3 regions of the Shewanella sp. BJSY2023SW005 genome follow, and region 1 is predicted to be linked to each of the others. Evidence: riboswitches for the same ligand, from Rfam matches in the RefSeq annotation. Region 1 holds a riboswitch; each other region holds the start of a gene.

The links. A riboswitch is a leader RNA that binds a small molecule or an ion and turns the genes downstream of it on or off. The one in region 1 is predicted to bind lysine.
Region 2: it holds a riboswitch for lysine, as region 1 does, so the genes downstream of both, ACMHXI_RS07895 (Na+/H+ antiporter NhaC family protein) here and lysC (lysine-sensitive aspartokinase 3) in region 1, are expected to answer to the same signal.
Region 3: it holds a riboswitch for lysine, as region 1 does, so the genes downstream of both, ACMHXI_RS20990 (Na+/H+ antiporter NhaC family protein) here and lysC (lysine-sensitive aspartokinase 3) in region 1, are expected to answer to the same signal.

What each region holds. Positions count from the first base shown of each region.
Region 1 is NZ_JBKORJ010000021.1:2,600-9,485, reverse strand. It holds gene arcA (two-component system response regulator ArcA) at 286-1,002, opposite strand; gene ACMHXI_RS06040 (DUF3293 domain-containing protein) at 1,563-1,997, shown strand; lysine riboswitch at 2,080-2,256, shown strand; gene lysC (lysine-sensitive aspartokinase 3) at 2,393-3,760, shown strand; gene ACMHXI_RS06030 (succinylglutamate desuccinylase/aspartoacylase family protein) at 3,750-4,856, shown strand; gene ACMHXI_RS06025 (S8 family serine peptidase) at 5,049-6,886, shown strand, end outside.
Region 2 is NZ_JBKORJ010000026.1:31,424-38,309, forward strand. It holds partial or broken gene ACMHXI_RS07885 (DUF3302 domain-containing protein) at 232-466, shown strand; gene ACMHXI_RS07890 (HlyD family secretion protein) at 778-1,908, shown strand; gene ACMHXI_RS07895 (Na+/H+ antiporter NhaC family protein) at 1,993-3,573, opposite strand; lysine riboswitch at 3,656-3,827, opposite strand; gene ACMHXI_RS07900 (5'-methylthioadenosine/S-adenosylhomocysteine nucleosidase) at 4,040-4,867, shown strand; gene ACMHXI_RS07905 (hypothetical protein) at 4,940-5,383, opposite strand; gene ACMHXI_RS07910 (oxidative stress defense protein) at 5,597-6,304, opposite strand; gene ACMHXI_RS07915 (hypothetical protein) at 6,301-6,501, opposite strand; gene rimO (30S ribosomal protein S12 methylthiotransferase RimO) at 6,540-6,886, shown strand, end outside.
Region 3 is NZ_JBKORJ010000065.1:82,177-89,062, forward strand. It holds gene ACMHXI_RS20970 (amidohydrolase family protein) at 1-1,036, opposite strand, end outside; gene ACMHXI_RS20975 (H-NS family nucleoid-associated regulatory protein) at 1,330-1,725, opposite strand; gene ACMHXI_RS20980 (electron transfer flavoprotein subunit beta/FixA family protein) at 2,045-2,794, shown strand; gene ACMHXI_RS20985 (electron transfer flavoprotein subunit alpha/FixB family protein) at 2,795-3,718, shown strand; lysine riboswitch at 3,809-4,007, shown strand; gene ACMHXI_RS20990 (Na+/H+ antiporter NhaC family protein) at 4,089-5,660, shown strand; gene brnQ (branched-chain amino acid transport system II carrier protein) at 5,792-6,886, opposite strand, start outside.

The DNA of each region.
Region 1 (6,886 bases):
TTTTTTTATGGGCGAATATCTAGTGCCGCGAAGCCAGCAGAATCAAACTTGCATTCAGCTCGGCGGATGCCGATGAATATCAATGGGCAATCGTATGGCAACTGTTTTCGAAAGTGGCATATGTGGCAAAGGAGCTACCTAAGATAAAGGAGCTGGGATTGGCAGAGAATTACCGTGAGGAAGCCACTGCGAATATCAGTAGCTGGGGGAACCGAAATAGGTGAGCAGATAAACAAAAGCCAGCTCGATAAGCTGGCTTTGTGCAGAGCCGATAAAGCGTGTTTATCAGTCTTCGAGGTTACCGCAGAAACGGTAGCCTTCGCCGTGGATGGTGGCGATGATTTCCGGTGTATCAGGCACACTTTCGAAGTGCTTACGAATACGACGGATAGTCACATCAACAGTACGGTCGTGTGGCTTGAGCTCACGGCCGGTCATTTTCATCAGCAGCTCAGCGCGGCTGAGGATCTTGCCTGGGTTTTCCACAAAGTGCAGCATAGCGCGGAATTCGCTACGTGGCAGCTTGTAAGATTCACCCTGTGGGCTCACCAGAGAACGGCTGTTGATTTCCAGGCTCCAACCATTGAAACGATAGTATTCAACGGCAGCCTTTTCTTCAATTTCAGCGCCAGAGCTGTTGACTCGAGTCAGCAGGTTACGGGCACGAATGGTCAGTTCACGAGGGTTGAACGGCTTGGTGATGTAATCATCGGCACCGATCTCCAATCCAAGGATCTTGTCCACTTCGTTGTCACGGCCAGTAAGGAAGATGAGACCGATATTGTTGATTTCGCGCAATTCCCGCGCCAACAGCAAACCATTCTTACCTGGCAGGTTGATATCCATAACCACCAGGTTCACCTTGTTTTCCTGCAAGGCTTTGTGCATCTCTGCGCCATCATTGGCTTCGGTTACCACATAACCTTCTGCCTCGAAAATACTTCTCAGCGTGTTACGGGTAACGGCTTCATCTTCAACGATCAGAATGTGCGGGTTTTGCATGTTATTTACCTAATTAAATCAGTTTATCTAACCATGAGCGCGGGTGACGCTCCGCTATACTCTCTAAAACGCCAACATTCACAGGGTTCACGTAAGTGCTGTTCAAAACTGAAATGAAACGGCAACACACTTCATGATTAGCAAAAAGTATGCTCTCCACCCGGAGAGGCGCGAACTGTACTGTCTAGGATTCCCAGTGGCGGGATTTAGTTCCTGAAAGACATGGAAAATCCAGAAAATGTCATCTTAAAACCAGATTACATTTGGTACAGAGTCGTTATCGATAGAGACTTATGCTGTAGCGTAATGGCGCTAGCCGGGTCACACACTTAACTCTAAGCCTCTGTCGATACAATCCATTGTACTAGGATTGGGCATTTGTTAACAAATGAAATGTTAACAAATTAATGTTTAACTATGATCTACATCACAAGTTTTTGCGTTACCTATTGAAAGATAAGCATTTTGTATTTTGTCTTACTGTGAGCTTGCTCACGGGGCTAGGGGAATGCAAAAGCCTTTGCTAGAATAAATCCGGTTCATTAGAGACAGATACTACAATGGATGCTGCATTTGAAAGTCTCTGGCAGTACTACCAGAGCGCATGCTTTTTATTGACTCAGTCGTTTTCTTCCGCTGTTCCTTTCGCTATTGTCACCGCCCATAATCCCCTTGGGCAAAAACTCACTTCTTGCCAAAACCGCCTTCTCGATCGGCAGCTACAACACGATATTGATAAGCTGGGCATTCCTTACCGGGCGATCATAGGCGCTGCTGATGATCTCAGTCATATGGAAAAAAGCTGGGCTCTGTTTCTGGATAAGGCCGCGGCAATAGAACTGGCATCAAAGTATCGCCAAAATGCCCTTTACTACGTTGATAGTGGGCTCTTGACCTTGGTGCCTTGCCTGAAAGGGGAGCGAGAGGTGGCGCTTGGACAGTTTGCTGCCAGGGCGCGCCTGGTCAGCGAGTTACCCGAGCTCAGTGACGGATGAGTTGAGGAAATTTCATCCTGCGCAAATTAGCATTGACTTCATAAGGACTTTATTGCTAATTTTTTCATCCCTTTCGCGAGAAAGGAACAGAAGAGGTGCGTTAACTAGGTAGTGAGTCAGAGGAGGCCAATTCTCCAATGACGGCTCATGAGGGAGATTAACGCCGAGGTCGGGATGCGTATTGGCTACGCTTCCGGTCGGTTGGTCAGGCTGAATCCTGGCGACTGTCACCTGGTTTTGGTGGAGAGCTTCTGGTGACGATCGCTGTTTCCCTGCTATGGGGTGCGTTATCTCTGCACCAGGCTCTTCGAACGTTATCTGTTCGGAGCTTAACTCATGAAATCTATTCTCGTTATCGACCTTTCCCTGTTACCTGCCTGTGGGGGAATGCGCTGATGTCTCTTGTTGTTGCCAAGTTTGGTGGTACCTCAGTTGCCGATTATCAGGCGATGAATCGCTGTGCCGATATAGTGCTTGGAAACCCGGCCACCCGTCTGGTTGTGGTCAGTGCATCCAGTGGCGTAACCAATCTGTTGGTGGAGCTGTCCCAGGCAGACATGGGGGATGAGCGCCGTCTCAAGCTATTGAAAGAGATAGCCACCATTCAATACGCAATTCTGGATAAACTTGGCAGACCGGCAGATGTTGCCGCGGCGCTGGATGCTTTGCTCAGCCGCATGGCAACGCTCAGTGCCAGGTTATTGCAGGCGCCGAGTCATGCTATGGTCGATGAGATCCTATCTTTGGGCGAACAGTGTTCTTCAGCGCTGTTTGCCGCGGTATTGAGAGAACGTGGTGCCAAGGCCAGCGCCTTTGATGTGCGCCAGGTGATGCGTACCGATAGCCATTTCGGTAAGGCCGAGCCACAAATCGCCGAGTTGAAGCGACTGGCGACAGAGAAATTGCAACCTTTGCTTGAGCAGCAACTGCTGGTGACCCAGGGCTTTATCGGCGCCGATGCCGATGGCCGAACCACTACGCTTGGGCGTGGTGGCAGCGATTATTCTGCGGCCCTTTTGGCTGAGGCGCTGGAAGCCGATGCGGTCGAGATCTGGACCGATGTAGAAGGGATTTACACCACGGATCCCCGACTGGCTCCCAACGCCAGGCCTATCGCAGAAATCAGTTTTAATGAGGCGGCAGAGATGGCTACTTTCGGTGCCAAGGTGTTGCACCCTGCCACCATCTTGCCGGCGGTGCGTCAACAGATCCAGGTGTTTGTCGGCTCCAGTCGGGCACCGGAAAAAGGTGGCACCTGGATCCGTCACCAAGTGGAAGATGAGCCGGTATTCAGGGCCGTTGCGGTGAGACGAGATCAGACCCTACTTAACTTGCACAGTTTGCAGATGTTGCATGCCCAGGGCTTTTTGGCAGAGACCTTTGCCGTGTTGGCGCGGCACAAGATCAGTGTCGATCTCATTACCACCTCAGAGGTGAACGTGTCGCTGACGCTGGACAAAACGGGCTCAGATTCGGCCGGCAAGGGGCTTCTGACCGAAGCTCTGCTGCAGGAATTGTCGCAAAACTGCCGTGTGCGGGTGGAAGACAAGCTGGCTCTGGTGGCCATCATAGGCAACAAGATAGCCACTACTGCCGGGATCTGTCGCCGGGTATTTGAAGTGCTTGAACCCCATAACGTCCGAATGATCTGTCAGGGCGCCAGTCCGCACAATCTTTGTGTCTTGGTGTCGGAAGCCGAAGCCGGTGATGTTGTTGCCGCTTTGCATCGTAACCTGTTTGAAGGGGCTCAGGATGCAGCTTGAACATCTGCCGGTTGGGGAGCTGGCTGCCGGCCAGCCCTTGACCATACCTGTTTATCGCTTCAAAGGTACCAGCGATGCGGCGCCCAGCGTCTATATTCAGGCCAATGTGCATGGCGCCGAGGTGCAGGGCAATGCGGTGATTTTGCAGTTGCTGCAGTACTTCAAGGCTCATCCGCCTCTGGGAGATATCACCCTGGTGCCTCTGGCCAACCCCTTGGGGATTAACCAGAAAAGCGGTGAGTTTACCTTGGGCCGTTTTGATCCCATCACAGGTATCAACTGGAACAGAGCTTATCTGGATCAGGCCGTCCACCTGGATGACTGGTATCTGCTGCACGGTGAGCTGCCGGAGCCAGCACTGTTTGACGCTTTTCGTCGTCTTCTTATTGCCAACTGTGAGCAGGCATTGGCCAATCCCTGGGGAGTGACGACCGGGCAGAGATTGGCGCTCAATCTGCAGAAACTGGCGCACTGCGCTGACATAGTGCTGGATCTGCACACCGGCCCCAAGTCCTGTAAACACCTCTATTGCCCCGAGTATGAGCTGTCTGCTGCCGGCTACTTTCATATTCCCTATACCCTGGTGATGCCTAAAGGTTTTGGCGGCGCCATGGATGAAGCGGCCTTCAATCCCTGGTGGCAGCTCAGCGACTATGCCAATAGCCGGGGCAGAGAGCTGAAAGTCGCAGTGTCGGCCTTTACTTTGGAGCTTGGCAGCCAGGAGCGTATCGATCTTGCCGATGCCAGCCGAGATGCGGAAGGCATATTAAGTTATCTGAGCTATAGAGAGGTGATAGCCCAGAGCATACAGCCCGAGGTGATGTCGCGTTTTGCTTGTATGCTGAAAGACTATCGGAAGTTTCACGCACCTATGGCAGGTATGGTGGAGTATCTGGCCGAGCCGGGAGTACCTTTGGCTGCGGGCGCGCCTCTGGTCAATATGCTCAGGCTCGACCGAGTCGATGCCGGCACTGAAGTCACCAGGCTCTCGCTCAATGAGGATGTGATCCCTGTGCTGCATTTTGCCTCGGCGTCTGTGCACCAGGGAACTGAGCTCTACAAGGTGATGACCAACTACTTCACTCTTTCTGGTTAAGTCAAAGCCGGATATGAAATCCTTTTTAGCGTCTACCATTCTGTAACCAGCTGATAATTTGTAATATTTTGTGTCTTTTGTTTCTTGTTTGTATCAATTGATGTTACAAGAATTAATCCCTTTGTATTAAGGGAGTGTTTTTGAGCATGGAAACATAAAACAACAATAAGCAGTCTTATAGGGAGTAGACAAGTGAAGAGTCAAGTTGCAATAGCCGTTTCAGCAGCGCTGTTATCTATGGCATTCCATTCAGAAGCCGCGCCAGTGAGCGTATCGGATCCATTTATTTCGTCGGATCTGCTTAGTGCGTCCAGCGGCCTCAAAGGACAACAGCAAGGGGGAGGGCAACATAAGTTTGTCAAAGAGCCTGGACTTGCAGAGGGTAAATACACTTATATAGTGCGCCTTAAAGATCCCTCTGTGGCGAATTATGCCGGTGGTATTTCCGGGCTTGAAGCCACCAGTCCACAACGAAGCCAAGGGCTGGCGCCCCAAAAGGCTCCCAAGCTGAATACCGCCAGTGTGGCGGTGAAGTCCTACGTGAAGTATTTGAATGCCAAACAACAGAACTTTTTAATGAGTGCCGCGGCCCAAGGGGTTCAGTTGCAGGCCAAGGCCAGATATCACTATGCCTTTAATGGCCTGGCGGTCACCATGGATCAGCAGCAGGCTGAAGCCCTGTCCAAGTTACCCGAAGTGGCGTTCATTGAGCGGGAAAGCCTCTATTCAATGGATACCGACAGCAGCCAGAGCATGATAGGTTCTCCCAAAGTGTGGGACGGCAGTGCAACAGGGACCCGGGCTATGGGTGAAGGGGTCATAGTCGGGGTGATCGATTCCGGGATCAACAGTGATCATCCATCCTTTGCCGACATTGGGGGAGATGGTTACGACCATACTAACCCCTGGGGACAGGGGGTCTACGTCGGTGACTGTGCGGCAGAGTTTTCTGACATGTGCAACGACAAGCTAATCGGGGTCAGAAGTTATCCCGAGATTACCGATAGTTATGATGATGAAGAGGTCTTTGGCCCAACACCTCCACCCAAGAATGGTGAGGATTATGGTGGCCATGGTTCTCATACTGCCAGCACTGCGGCGGGCAATATCCTTAAGAATGTCCCCTATGTTGCCGGTGAAGTCGGTGAGGCTCAGGGGGAAGGTATTGAGACCGGGCTCGAATTTACACAGATCTCCGGGGTTGCCCCCCATGCCAACATTGTTGCCTATCAGATCTGCCGTCCGGGCAACAATGGCGATAGATATTCAGGTTGTCCCACATCGGCGATTCTCAAAGCGTTGGATGATGCCATTGCCGACGGTGTGGATGTGATCAACTATTCCATCAGCGGCGGTGGTTTCCCTTGGTCAAGCGCGACAGAGATGAGCTTCCTGGCTGCCCGTAATGCCGGCATCTTCTCAGCCGTATCGGCCGGAAATACCTCTGCCTCGGTTAGCCAAGTTCCCTTTTCTTCACCCAAAAATGCGCCTTGGTATACCTCAGTCGCGGCATCTACCCACAACCGGGAAGTGCGTTCCATTCTGGAGTTCAACGGTGACCAACTGGACTACACTCAGGGAACCGGGCCGGTAATGACTACAGATATCAGTGCACCTTTGGTGTATGCCGGTGACTTGGCAGCTGATAATTTCGAAGGTTGTAACGCCTTTGCCGCCGATGCGTTCAAGGAACAGTTGGCGCTGATTAAGCGCGGCGGTTGTAACTTTGCCGATAAGGTCAATAATGCCAAAGATGCGGGGGCAGTAGGGGTTATCGTCTTTAACAAAGACGGTGAAGGCAACGTCAGAACCAAGATGTCCGGACTGGGCAACACCAGTATCCCTTCTGTTTTCATCGGTAATATTGATGGCTTGGCTGTTGTGGATGCGCTGGCGGCCACGCCAGGGCTGGTGGCCAAAATCAATGCTACTCCATCGGCCGTTGAGCGTCAGGCAGATGTGTTGGGCGACTTCTCTCTACTCGGGCCAAATCGTTACTTCGATGTGATTGCGCCTTCGATTTCAGCACC
Region 2 (6,886 bases), on a different contig from region 1:
CTGCGTTATCCGACTTCGACAGGCCCCGGCATGCCTTCAGTCAGATGCCTTGAACGCCAATTGCTGTGTAAGCCAGAGTGCCACGAGGACTTGTTCGCACCTTCCCTCCCCCTTTCGGGCACGAGTCAATTTTCGTCTTATGCCCCTGAAAAAAATCATCATTCCCGGGCAATCCGCCAGCGGCCATCTACACTTATTCAAGCGTATTTGCGAATAAGGGAACCCGATTAGATGACACTGGATTATATCGCACTGGGGCTGCTGATCTTTGTCGCCCTGGTGATCTTCTACGGGGTGATAGTGATCCACGACATCCCCTACGAGCTGGCCAAGAAACGCAACCACCCCCATCAGGACGCTATTCACTATGCCGGCTGGGTGAGCCTGTTTACCCTGCATGTGCTGTGGCCGTTTCTGTGGATCTGGGCCACACTCTGGCGCGAGGACAGGGGTTGGGGCTTTGACAAAATCCAACAGGAGCAGCAATCACTGCACCATGAAACCGTACTCTTGGCGCAGCAGTTGGAACTATTGAGTGAAAAAGTCGCCGCCCTGGAAGCCCAAAAGCACGCCGCCACAGAGGCCCTTGCAGCGTCGAGTGCCCAAGTCCAAGTCCAAAGCCAAGCCCCAACCCAAGTCCAAACATCTTCAGAAGAGCCCGTAGTCAACCCCAAGCCCACCAGCGGCGTGGACTTGGATACGGCAACAGACTCGGCCGACATTCCAGCTACAGATAATCAGAGCCAGAGCAATAACAAAAATGGGGAGAACAGATAAATGGATCTCTTGCTTATCCTCACTTATACCGCCATCTGCGTCGCCATCTTCAAGATTTTCCGCATCCCGCTCAACAAGTGGAGTGTGCCTACCGCCGTGCTCGGCGGAGTAGTACTGATAGGCACCTTGATTTTGTTGATGAACTACAACCATCCCCATACCGCCATGGGCAGCCAGATGTATGTCACCACCCCGCTGATCCCCTCGGTGCGCGGCAAGGTCATAGAAGTGCCCGTCATCCCCAACAAACTGCTGAAGGAGGGCGAGCTGCTGTTCCGGGTCGATCCGACTCCTTATCAGACAGAAGTCACCCGGCTGGAGGCCAGCCTGGAGCAGGCCAAACAGGCGGTATTGGGTCTGGACGCCGCCTATAAGGCCGCCGAGGCCAGTCGCATCAAGGCCGAGGCCGAACGGGACAGAACCCAACTGGAATATGAGCGCTACCGCAGCGGTTTTGAAAAAGGCGCCTTTACCCGCGCCGATGTCGACAACCGTCGTCAGTACTATCTCGGCGCCCAGGCCTCAGTAGAGGCGGCCGAGGCCGAAGCCCGGCGCGCCAAGCTGGCACTGGAAGCCGAGTATCAGGGGCAAAACACCCAGGTGGCCGAAATTGCCGCCATGTTGGAAAAAGCCAGATTCAATCTGGAGGAAACCAGCATGCGCGCCCCCTCAGACGGTTATGTGACCCAGTTGACCCTGAGACCGGGAATGATGGTGGTGCCCATGCCCCTCAGGCCTGTGATGACCTTTGTCCATCAAGAGGAGCGCTTTTTTGTCGGCGCCTTTAGGCAAAACTCGCTGCTGCGGCTGAAACCCGGTTTCAAGGCCGAGCTGATCTTCCGCGCCCTGCCGGGCAAGGTGTTTCAAGCCGAAGTGATCGAAGTGCTGCCGGCCATAGGTGAATCTCAGGTGCAGGCGCAGGGGCAGCTCTATGGCTCGTCACAAATTCGCCTCAACGGCCGACCACTGGTGAAACTCAAGCCGCTGGATGATCTGAGTCAGTATCATTTACCTCTGGGTACCAATGTGGAGATCGCCATCTACTCCGACAGCTTTGAGCATGTGTCAATCATGCGTAAGGTATTGATAAGGATGAAAAGCTGGCAGAACTATCTCTATCTGGATCACTGATATTCCTTATCGACACGCAAGCCTTTGGCAAGAGTAAAATGCCCCAGGAACACTCCCGGGGCTTTTTTGTATCCTATCTCAGCCTCAGCCGATAGCGGCCTCGGGAGCCGCCTGGAAGCGCCTGGCGTGATAGAGGCAGAAGAGTGCAAACCAAGCGGCACTCACCAGGAAACCGGCCAGGGTGGAATGCAGCAGCCCCATGGCCAGATACCCCAGCGCCGCCCCGAAGGCGACGGTCAGGGCATAAGGCAACTGGGTCAGCACATGATCTATATGGTGACAGCCGGCGCCGGTGGCCGACAGAATACTGGTGCTGGATATGGGCGAACTGTGGTCGCCAAACACAGCGCCGGCCAACACAGCCGACAGCATGGGCAGCAGAAGTTGGATATCGCTGGCGGCGGCCATATCACCGGCGAGTGGCAACATGATACCGAAAGTGCCCCAGCTGGTGCCTGTGGCAAAGGCCATGGCGCAGGAGAGCACAAACACCACCACAGGCAGCAGCCCTGTGGGCAGGTTGCCGTTGGCCAGGCTGGCGAGATATTTGCCGGTTTCCATGTCACGCACCACGGCGCCTATGGTCCAGGCAAACAGCAGTATGTTGATCGCCGGCAACATGGCCATGACCCCTCTGGGGGCAGCACGCAGCCAAGTGGATATCCCAAGGCCGAGGCGCAGAGCCAACAGGCCAGACACCGCCAGGCTGCAAAGGGCGCCGTAAACCAAAGACGAACCCACATTGGTATGTTCAAAGGCGCCCAGCACGCTGAAGGCCTGACCATTGGCGGCCAATACCTGGGCCCCGGAGTCCAGCATGAAATAGATACTCGCCGCCGTCAGTGTCACTATCGGCAACACCATATCCAGCATGCCGCCGCGGCTGTCGGCCGGGGCTTCCATATCCAGCCCTATTGGCCGGCCCTTGGATTCATCCCAGAGCTTGCCTTCGAGCGCCCGCTGCTCATGCTGTCGCATCGGCCCAATATCCAGTTGGAAGGCGATGACTACCACCACCATGATCAGGGTAAATACCGCATAGAGATTCATGGGGATCATCTGCACAAAGGCGGCGATCGGGCTCTGCTCTGTCACCCCATGGGCCACGAGTATGCCGCCCACCAGGGCGATGATATAGGCCCCCCAAGAGGAGATGGGCATCAATACGCACACGGGTGCCGCGGTTGAGTCCAGCAGATAGGCCAACTTGGCGCGGGAGATCTGGAATCTGTCGGTCACAGGGCGGCAAATGGGCCCCACCGACAGACTGTGGAAGAAGTCGTCAATAAAGAAGGCAAACACCATCAAGCCGGTGAGCGACTTGGCGCTCTTGCGGCTCTGGCAGCGCCTGGCGGCCCATTCGGCGAAGGCCCGGGTCGCCCCCGAGGCGGTCATCAAGCTGATAAGCCCACCCAGCAGCAGCATAAACAGCAGCATATTCAGGTTATCGCTGTTGGGAGCACCATCGACCCAGAAGATTTTCAGCACACTGTCAAACAGGTAGCGCAGCGATTGCAGCGGTGAAAACTGCTGTAACATCAGGCTGCCGGCGACTATGCCAACCCCGAGGGAGAGCAGTACTCTACGGGTGATGATCGCCAGCGCAACCGCCAGCAGAGGAGGAACTATGGACCAGGGAGAGTCCGCAAAATGCATGATATTCATGATCTCTTTACACCAAAGAAGGTGGAGATCTACCGATAGGATCGAAGAAACTCAGACCAAGGAGGGCAGAAACTTCTCAGCTCCTTCAGGTAGCGCTCCATAGTGGATGACTATGGCAGTCCTGCACCTGTTAGATACAGAACCAGCAGCTAGGTTTGATGACCTGGCTACTTCGGCGCCGACTCCTTTCCCCGGGCCTCAAAGGCATCACCCTCTTCCCGGTTACTCTTAGGCAGCGCGCCTCTACTCAAAGGTATTCGACTGGCATTCTAACTATCACGGCCCCAATAGCAAGCCAGATTGTGCCTCTGGCGGTAAATATCCCGCCCGGTTGGCATTAAGCCTTTGGCAAGTGACTCATGTCTGGGCTCGCAAATGCCAGCTCCGGCTGTTGACGGCAACCACAGCTGCACCTAGGATCGCCCTCCCCTACCGCGACACTGAAATAACAATTAAAGGTGTGCAAATGACTCTGTTACAACGTTTTTGTGTGGCACTCTGTGCCTTGTTCTCCAGCCATTCCATGGCAACGCCCACCCGGGCACCTATACTGCTGCAAGGCGCCATGGATGTCGAAGTCGACACCCTGGTTCAGGCCCTGAAAGACCCCAAACAGACAACTCTTGGTTCCTGGACTTTCTGGCAAGGCACTGTGGATGGCTATCCTGTCATAGTGTCCCGCACCGAAATAGGTATGGCCAATGCCGCCGCCTCCACCACGCTGGCGATAGAAAAATTTCAACCTGGTTTTATCATCAACCAGGGCACTTCCGGCGGCCACGACCCGGCGCTGCACCGCGGCGACATAGTGCTGGGGAAATACAGCTTCAATATGGGTTCCTATCGCAGCGATCTACACCCCAAAGGCCAAGGCATAGATCCCAAACGCTGGCATAACTTCGATGTCACCATGCGTTTGCGTCAGGATGGCAAGCTGGTGGAACACAAGCGCTTTGATGCCGATCCCAAGCTGCTGGCTCTGGGACAACAACTGGCGTCAGCTTATCGCCATGGCAAGGTAGTGACCGGCGTGATCGGCAGTGCCGATGAGTGGAACCGCGAAGTCGACCGCATCGAGTGGCTGCACCAAACTTATCAAACCTCGGCCGAAGAGATGGAAACCGCTGCGGCCGCCCTGGTTGCCAAGGCATATGAGATCCCTTTTATCGGGATTCGGGTACTCTCCAATACCGACCTGCACGGCGAAGAGTTTGAGCCACAAACCGCTATCCACTGTCAGCAGTTTGTCATTGAGTACACCAAGAAGTTGATCGCAGGTTTGGAAGGTAAATAAGTTTCGAGGACTTCAAAGTAAAAGCCGGTGATATTGTCCACCGGCTTTTGTTTTTCAGGCCCTCATCTTAAGCTAGCTCGCCGGCGATAAGAAAATGGCCTCCACCTCTTTGGCCAGTGTCTGCCAGCCCAGTTTCGAATAGCCTTGCTGGTAACGGTATTCCCAAACCTTGGTTTCCGACTCGGGTGCTTGTTTTCGCTGGATAACCAAGCGGTAGTCATCCATCGTTGGTGACTCTGGCTCCGGCAATGACAGGCTGGCAAAAGTCTGCTTGCTCTCGGCACAGCTCTGGCCGCGATACCGAATAAACACCTGCAAACCCGTATCGAAATCCTTGTCATTAATTTGGGATTGGATCTCGCTGCCGGGCACAGTGTATTCCGTCTCATTCACCAGGCAGAGTCGTTGTTTGTGGGTCTTTCCGACTTGCGCTGTAACATTGGCGAATACGGTTGATGGGCTGGCGACCAGGCTGAATAAACCTATTCCCAGTAGTGTCAGACGGGTCAATTTCATCGGCACACTCCTTATGCAAGATTGATTGGCTCTGGCTCATTCAAGCATAAAAAGCGTCCAGAGACTGCCTCAAAGGAGCAACAAATTGTATCTGCTGTTTCAAAATCACCTACAACTCACCAACATCAAACAAGCGATATTGGCAGATAAAACAAACAATGCGGGCACCACCAGGGGGCCCGCATAATAACTGTCAGACAGGATAACTTGGGTTCAGTCACGCAGCTTGTAGCTGACCTCGACCCTGTCGGAGAAAGTTACCTGGCCATACTCATAGCTCTGGTTGATAGCGCCTTCAGCCATCATGGCGGCCTTGTACATCACAGGACGCACCGGGCCTTGGTCGAAATAACGAATCGACCAGACGCCATCGAGTTTCTCGCCGAATCCGGCCGCCAACTCACTGGCCTTTTGCTTGGCATCTTCAATGGCCGCCTGCCGCGCCTGCTTGCGCATCTCGGCTTCTTTACTGGACTTGAGGTTGATCTGGTTCACCTTGTTGATCCCGCCTATTAGCGCCGAGTCCAGTATGGGGTTGAGCTGATCCAACTGTTTCACCAACACGGTCACACTGCGACTGGCGCGATACCCCTTGAGCTCGGGCGCCTTGTCCTTGAGGTAAACATACTCAGGTTGCAGATTCAGATTGGCGGCTGCAATCGACTCCTTGGCAACCCCGGCCTTGAGCAGGCGCTCGATAAAAGCGGCCACCGCCTTGTCGGATGCGGCCTTGGCCGCCTTGGCATCAGATTCGCTTAATGACACTTCAACATTGATTTCGGCCATATCGGGCTCAACCTGTATCTGGCTGACGCCTGTAGTTTCCAGCAGAGGTCTATCCTGAGCCAGTACCGAGTGGCTCATCAGAGTAGCGGGTAACAGTGCGCCTATCAGCGCCAGATTCAGCAGAGATTTTTTCATCTTGGTTCTCCAAAAAGTTCGCTTTCGTTGACCATAGAAACGCAGCCAGCTGACAAAAGGGTTAAAAAAATCAAAAAATTTTTCAACGACGTTTTGAAGCGGCAACCGAGATGGCTACATAGAACATAAATTAACCAGCCCAACTGTACCTTTTCTATGGCTGAGGTATAATCGCCGCCAATTTTACCGGCACCCAAGCGTGCTCCATCAGCTTTAGCATTGCGGAAAACAGCTCTTGAAGAAATCAGTCGACATTTTTGATCCCAAGCAGACCACGACTCTGGACACTCCGGCCAAGACTCTGGCACAGGAAAACAGCCCTGCCGAGGCCCAAACCAGCGGCAATCGCATCGGCTTTGTCAGCCTGGGCTGCCCCAAGAACCTGGTGGATTCCGAGCGGATCCTCACCCAACTGCGCATCGACGGCTATGAGGTTACCAACAGCTATGACAATGCCGACCTGGTAATAGTCAACACCTGTGGCTTTATTGATGCCGCGGTGGAAGAGTCGCTGGATGCCGTGCGTGAAGCGCTGGAAGAAAACGGCAAGGTGATAGTCACCGGCTGCCTGGGCGCCAAGGA
Region 3 (6,886 bases), on a different contig from region 1:
GGATATTGTTGGCGGCCATCACAGCAGGATTGCTCGGTGCCCGCTCCCAGTGTCTCAAGGTTCTGAGTGGTACTTCCCTGGCATTGTCTTCATCACTGACCTGAGGGGCAGCGGGGAAGTTCAACGGCAATATCAACACGGGTCGATATTCTTGCAGTTCTCTCACTCTTGCATATTCCTGGCCATTTCCCAGTAAGATTGGCTGGATATCTTCTTGGCTCAAGAGTTTGGCTGCACGCAACTGGTTATTGAGGTTTCGGGTGTCAAATATCGCACCACGATTTTTTATATCGTGCAAGCGCTCAAGGGCGATATTAAATTCCGGTGACAATAAATCCTCGCGGCCGGCTGCTTTCATTTTATTCTGGTTATACCAGTTGGCATCACTGAGAGTCTGTCTTATTAACGCTATGCTTCCCATCAGGGCGTTGGGGTAGTCCTGTGGTGAATTGCCTTTATCAAAAGCCATAAAATGTCGACTTTGGGGATTATATATCAGTTGATTGCTATTCTTGTCCGCCAAAGACAGTGAAACACCAATTCCCCTGAATATTCCGTTAAGATGAGCACTCTGAACGCTGGTAAAGCCATTGCTTATCCAATTTGACGCGGCTTCTTTATCTGCCAATACATAGGAAAACCATTCTTTCTCTGCGTGAATAGCCCCATTTGCAGCCACAGCCCCTTTGGGGTTTATCCGATAGACAGGGCCTTCAATAGTTGCCGGCGATTCTGAATACTCCAAGCCATATTCGGCAAAGGGATCGATAAACCCCGGATAGATGGTGTAACCATTGAGATCTATCTTATAAGCATTTTGTGGAATTTCATTATTGGAAATAACTTGCTTTATCCGGTTATTTTCAATAAGCAGGGTAGCGTTATCCAATTGCTTACCCGGGGAGAGCATGAGTTTGGCGTGGGTTAAGGCGGTCAATCTCGGAGTATTGTCTGTCAGTTGCGTTTCATCGGCGTAGGCGCTGCAGGCCACAAGGCTGATAAACAGCAGTTTTGCGGCGGGGAAAGAGGGTTTCATCTGTTGTGGCTACCTTGTCATTATTCTTTTGGGGAAAAGTCACAGCTATCAGTAAAAAGATATGAACATCAGTATATATTCACTACTTTTTTACCAAAGAGTTACAGATATCCATAATACAAAAAGGTATCTGAGGCCGACGGGATACATGGCTGTGCTGATGTCCATAAAAGTTAACCCAGTCAAAATGTAAATGCCAAGGCGTAATTGTAAGGCTTTTTAACAGATGCCAGACGTCTATCAGACATAAAAAAGCCCCGACACTGTCGAGGCTTAAGTAAATAGATGCCTGATTAGATCAGGAAATCATCCATTGAACGACCTTTGTCTACTTCGTTCTTGAATACAGTTGGCATACGGCCTTGACCGGTCCAAGTAATAGTTTCACCATCTACAACGATTTTGTATTTTGGTGGGCGAGGAGCACGCTTCTTGGGAGCAGCCTTGGCGGCAGCAACATTACCCAGATCTTCAACAGACAGGCCAACGGCTTCCATCTGCTTACGGATATCTTCTATTTTAGAAAGACGTTCAGCTTGTGCCTTTTCTTCTTCCTTGGCTTCCTCTTCACGATCAATAATGATCTTATCCAATTTGGCAGCCAGATCGCGCAGATCTGCAACGCTCAACTCTTTTACTGCGGCCTTAAAACGACGACCGTGAGTCAATATATCAAGAAAATCGCTCATAAGTATTTTGGTCCCACGCTAATTTATAAATTGGGTTATGGTGAACATCGCTATAAATAATAGAAACTATAAGAGTCTGGATCAAATATTTTTACGCCAATTGACATTAATTTCTTTATTTAACTCAATTCTATGACCATGAAAGTTGCCAAGTGTTCAAAAAACTGGCCTTAAAGTGTGACAGAAGTGACAAACGAGCGTTTAAGTTGCTGTTGACGTTAACGTCAACAGCACGTAAAGTTGAGCCATCCTGTACTGATGGCCCTGGTATCATCGGTACGCAACCCACATTAGATACAAGGTGTAGGAAGGAAACCCTATGAAAGTATTGGTGCCAGTAAAACGTGTGGTCGATGCCAATGTGAAGGTCAGGGTCAAGGCCGACAACACAGGCGTTGAAACAGCCAACCTGAAAATGGCGTTGAATCCATTTTGTGAGATTGCGGTAGAAGAAGCCGTGCGTCTGAAAGAAGCCGGCAGTGCTTCTGAAGTCGTCGTTGTCAGCATAGGTCCCAAGGCGGCACAGGAGCAACTGCGTACCGCACTAGCTCTGGGTGCCGACCGTGCCATTCACATCGAAACCGATGAAGAGCTGGTGCCCCTTTCTATTGCCAAACTGCTCAAGGCGGTGCAGGACAAGGAACAGGCGCAACTTATTCTGCTCGGTAAGCAGTCCATCGACGGCGATAACAATCAGACAGGACAGATGCTGGCGGCGCTCGCCGGTATGCCTCAGGCAACCTTTGCATCTGAAGTGAAGCTGGAAGGCGAAACTCTGCTGGTCACCCGTGAAGTGGATGGCGGCTTACAGACTCTGTCCATGCCTCTGCCTGCCGTGGTCACCGCAGATCTGCGTCTGAATGAGCCCCGCTATGCTTCTTTGCCCAATATCATGAAAGCCAAGCGCAAGCCGCTGGAGACCATGAGCATTGATGACCTGGGAGTGGCGCTCAAGCAGCACGTACAGGTGTTGGAGGTAGCAACGCCGGCCAGCCGTCAGGCGGGTGTGATGGTGGCTTCCGTTGAGGAGCTGGTGGACAAGTTGAAAAACGAAGCGAAGGTGATCTAAATGGCCGTATTAGTAATAGCTGAACACGATAATGCCAGCCTGAAACAGGACACAGCCAAAGTTGTCGCCGCAGCCAAAGCCATAGGGGGAGATATTCACCTCTTGGTTGCCGGTCAGGATTGTAAGGCCGCCGCCGATGCTGCCGCCAAGCTTGAAGGCGTCAGTAAAGTACTGCTGGCCGATAACCCTGCCTATGGTGCTCATCTTGCCGACAATATTGGTGAACTCATCTTGTCTCTGAGTGGTGACTACAGCCACATTCTGGCTGCAGCTTCAAGCCAGGGTAAGGACATACTGCCAAGAGTGGCGGCTTTGCTGGATGTGGCTCAACTTTCGGAGATCACCAAGGTGATTGATGCCGAGACTTTTGTCCGTCCCGTTTATGCCGGTAACGCCATGGCAACCGTTAAGAGTCTGGACGATAAGAAAGTGGCCACTGTGCGCGCCAGCGCCTTCGACGCCGTTGCCGAGACAGGCTCAGCTGAAATCAATCAGCTCGATAGCGTCTTTGACGCCAAGAGCAGCTTTGTATCCCAGAGCCTGACCGAGTCGGCTCGTCCGGAGCTTGGCAGCGCCAGAGTCATTGTTTCCGGTGGTCGCGGTATGGGTAGTGGCGAAAACTTTGCCATGCTGGAAGCCTTGGCCGATAAGCTGGGCGCCGCCGTAGGTGCATCGCGGGCAGCAGTGGATGCCGGCTTTGTTCCCAACGACCTGCAGGTTGGCCAGACGGGTAAAATCGTGGCGCCAGAGCTTTATATCGCTGTGGGTATCTCCGGGGCGATTCAGCATCTGGCCGGTATGAAGGACTCAAAAGTCATTGTGGCCATCAACAAAGATCCTGAAGCGCCTATCTTCCAGGTTGCCGATTATGGTCTGGAAGCTGACCTGTTTGATGTTGTGCCTAAATTGAACGAGTTGATTTAATCTGTGATCTAGGTCACGATAGGCGGCTTTGGGGTAGCATCCTCAAAGCCGCCTATGTTTTTATGTGCCTCACGCCTGACATCAGGCGTCCTGAGAAGTAGAGGCGCACTAAATATCAGTAGCGGTAAGCAGGGTGATTCCGTTTATGTATCGCGAAAGGATTTGGTGCCGAAGTGGTTGCGACTTATCAAGGTCCACCGCTGGGGCTGTTACCAAATAGGGGCAGCACTGCCATAGTATATTCTGTCGGGATGACAGATTGACGTTACTATGGAGCGCTACTGAAAGGACAGGTGCTACTCGGTATGCCATTGCCTTTTCCCACCAGTTCAGTTGCCCTCCATTCGTATTTAACGAAGAACAAGACTCAATGACACTAACAAGTTATGCCGATTCGGCACTCTCTTTGTTGCCGCCGGTTGTGGCAATTTTATTGGCGATCCTCACCCGTCGGGTGCTGTTATCGCTGGGGCTGGGGATATTGATTGGAGCCCTGTTGCTCAATCAATGGTCGGTATTGGACACCGGGGTTTATCTGGGGCAAAGGGTGCTTTCCCTGGTATGGGACGATGACGCTTTCAATGCCTGGAACCTGTATATTCTGGGATTCCTGGTGCTGCTGGGGATGATCACTGCGCTGATCACCGTCAGTGGCTCGGCCAGGGCCTTTGCCAACTGGGCCAGACAGCATATCCGTAATCGCCGTGATGCCAAGCTGCTGACCATGTTTCTCGGCTGTGCGGTGTTTATCGATGACTACTTCAATAGCTTGGTGGTGGGCAGTATCGCTAGGCCTCTGACCGACAGATACTATATCTCCCGCTCCAAACTGGCGTATCTTTTGGATTCTACCGCGGCACCCGTGTGCGTTATCTCGCCGGTGTCCAGTTGGGGCGCCTATATTATCGCCCTTATCGGCGGCATTCTCACCGCTCACGGTTTTACTGAAGTAGGACATCTGAGTGCTTTCGTGCAGATGATCCCTATGAACTTCTATGCCCTGTTTGCCCTTGCGCTCTTGCTGTGTGTCACCTTTATGGAGCTGGATATTGGCGCCATGCGCAAACACGAGCTCAACGCCCGCAAGGGCAATCTCTATGATGAGTCCAAGGGGTTGCCCCCCGGTGCCAATGCCGATCTGCCCGAGGCGGAAACCGGCCAGGTGCACGGCCTGTTCCTGCCCATAGGTGTCTTGGTGGTGGCGACCTTCTATTTTATGGTTTCCAGTGGTGCCGATGCCCTGGCGGCAGAAAGCCTGCCTTTCAGTATCATAGGTGCCTTCGAGAAAACCGATGTGGGCTCGTCACTGTTTTTCGGCGCCTCCATCGGCCTGGTGGTGACGCTGCTGCTGGCCTTTATCCAGAAGATTGAAGCCAAGATGATCCTCAAGGCACTCACCTCGGGTGCCCGTTCCATGTTGCCGGCCATCTATATTCTGATGTTTGCCTGGACCATAGCCGGGATCATCGGCTCACTGGAAACCGGCAAGTTTATGGCCAGCCTCGCCAGTGGCAATATTCCCTTTGCCTTGTTGCCGGCCGTGCTATTTATTTTGGCTGGGCTTACCGCCTTTTCTACCGGCACCAGCTGGGGCACCTTTGGTATCATGTTGCCGATTGCCGCCGATATGGCCATGGGCAGCCACAGTGGCATGATGTTGCCTATGCTGGCCGCCGTGCTTTCCGGGGCTGTGTTTGGCGATCACTGCTCGCCGATATCGGACACCACGATTCTGTCATCCACAGGTGCCAGCTGCCATCATATCGACCATGTGCTGACTCAGTTGCCCTATGCGGTCTTGGTAGCAGTTATTTCCCTCGGCGGCTATATAGTACTCGGCTTTACCGAGTCGGTATGGCTTGGGCTTGCCAGCAGTTGTGTGCTGTTTATGCTGGGGCTGGTGTGGCTCAAGTGGCAGCAGCCCAAAAACAGTGCTGCCTAGCCGGCCAATTAAAAAACGCTGCCTCGGCAGCGTTTTTTGTTACCTATAGTTCAGGGCTATCTGAGTTGGAGGCGTACTCTCGTCTTGGATATTCAGGCTAAATACCTATTGATTCAAACTGGCCTCGCCAATTATTTTTGTGGCAGCTCTATTGAGTTTTCCGTGATGACGCGAGCCGATGCCGAGCGGGCAAACAGAGTCAAACTCGTCGCTATGGCCAGAACAATAACCGTCGGGACAATCCAAGCTGCATAGCAAGCGTATAAGGGTAGATATTGGTTCAAAATTGCATCCAGGCTGGCAGGCATACTGCCGAGAATATGCAAGGCGTCCAGAGCGCCAAAAATCAACGCTGCCGCTAAGGTTGCAAGTACGCCAGACATGGACACAAGGCGCCGTAGCGGGGCAATCAATAACAGGGCAATCGCAATCGGATGCAGGGCTACCACGACGGGTTGGGTGATCTGCAAAAGTTGCTCCAGACCAATATTGGCAACCAACGCTCCAATTATCATGGTGACCAGCACACTGTTACGGTAAGACACTTTACTGAATGTGCGGCTATAAAACTCACTGCCGGCAGTCGTCACGCCGATTATCGTCGTCAGGCAAGCCAATATCATCACAGCTCCCAACAGCAAGGTACCTAAAATACCAAAATGTGTTGTGGTAAAGGTGGTCAGAATATCCCCGCCGTTACTGTATTCACCGACGCTGCTGGCGCCGATATAAGCCAGGGAGATGTATACCAGTGCCATAGCCACAGCGTACATCAAGGCGGCAATCAGGGTGTACCTGGTAATCGCCTTTGGCTGAGTGACACCCATACTTTTAATCGCGCGGAAGATAACCCATCCAAAACCGATAGAACCCAAGGCGTCCATGGTCATATATCCTTGAGTCACACCTTCGGCAAATGCGCTGCTTACATAGGCGCCGGTCGCTTGGGAAATGCCTTGACTCGGAAACAACAGCGCGGCGATAGCCATTGCCAGTAGGATAGCCATTAGCGCCGGTGTCAACCACTTCCCCAGGTTGTCGACCAGTTTGCCCGGATACAGGGAAAACAGCACAGCGATAATGCAGAAGATAATTGAAAAAGGACCCAGAGCGTTGTCCCCGAAAAACGGGCTAAAACCGAATTGGTAAGCGACTGTGATGGCGCGAGGAATGACAAATGCCGGGCCAATCACGATAAATACCATAATCCAGAACGTGGTAGCCAG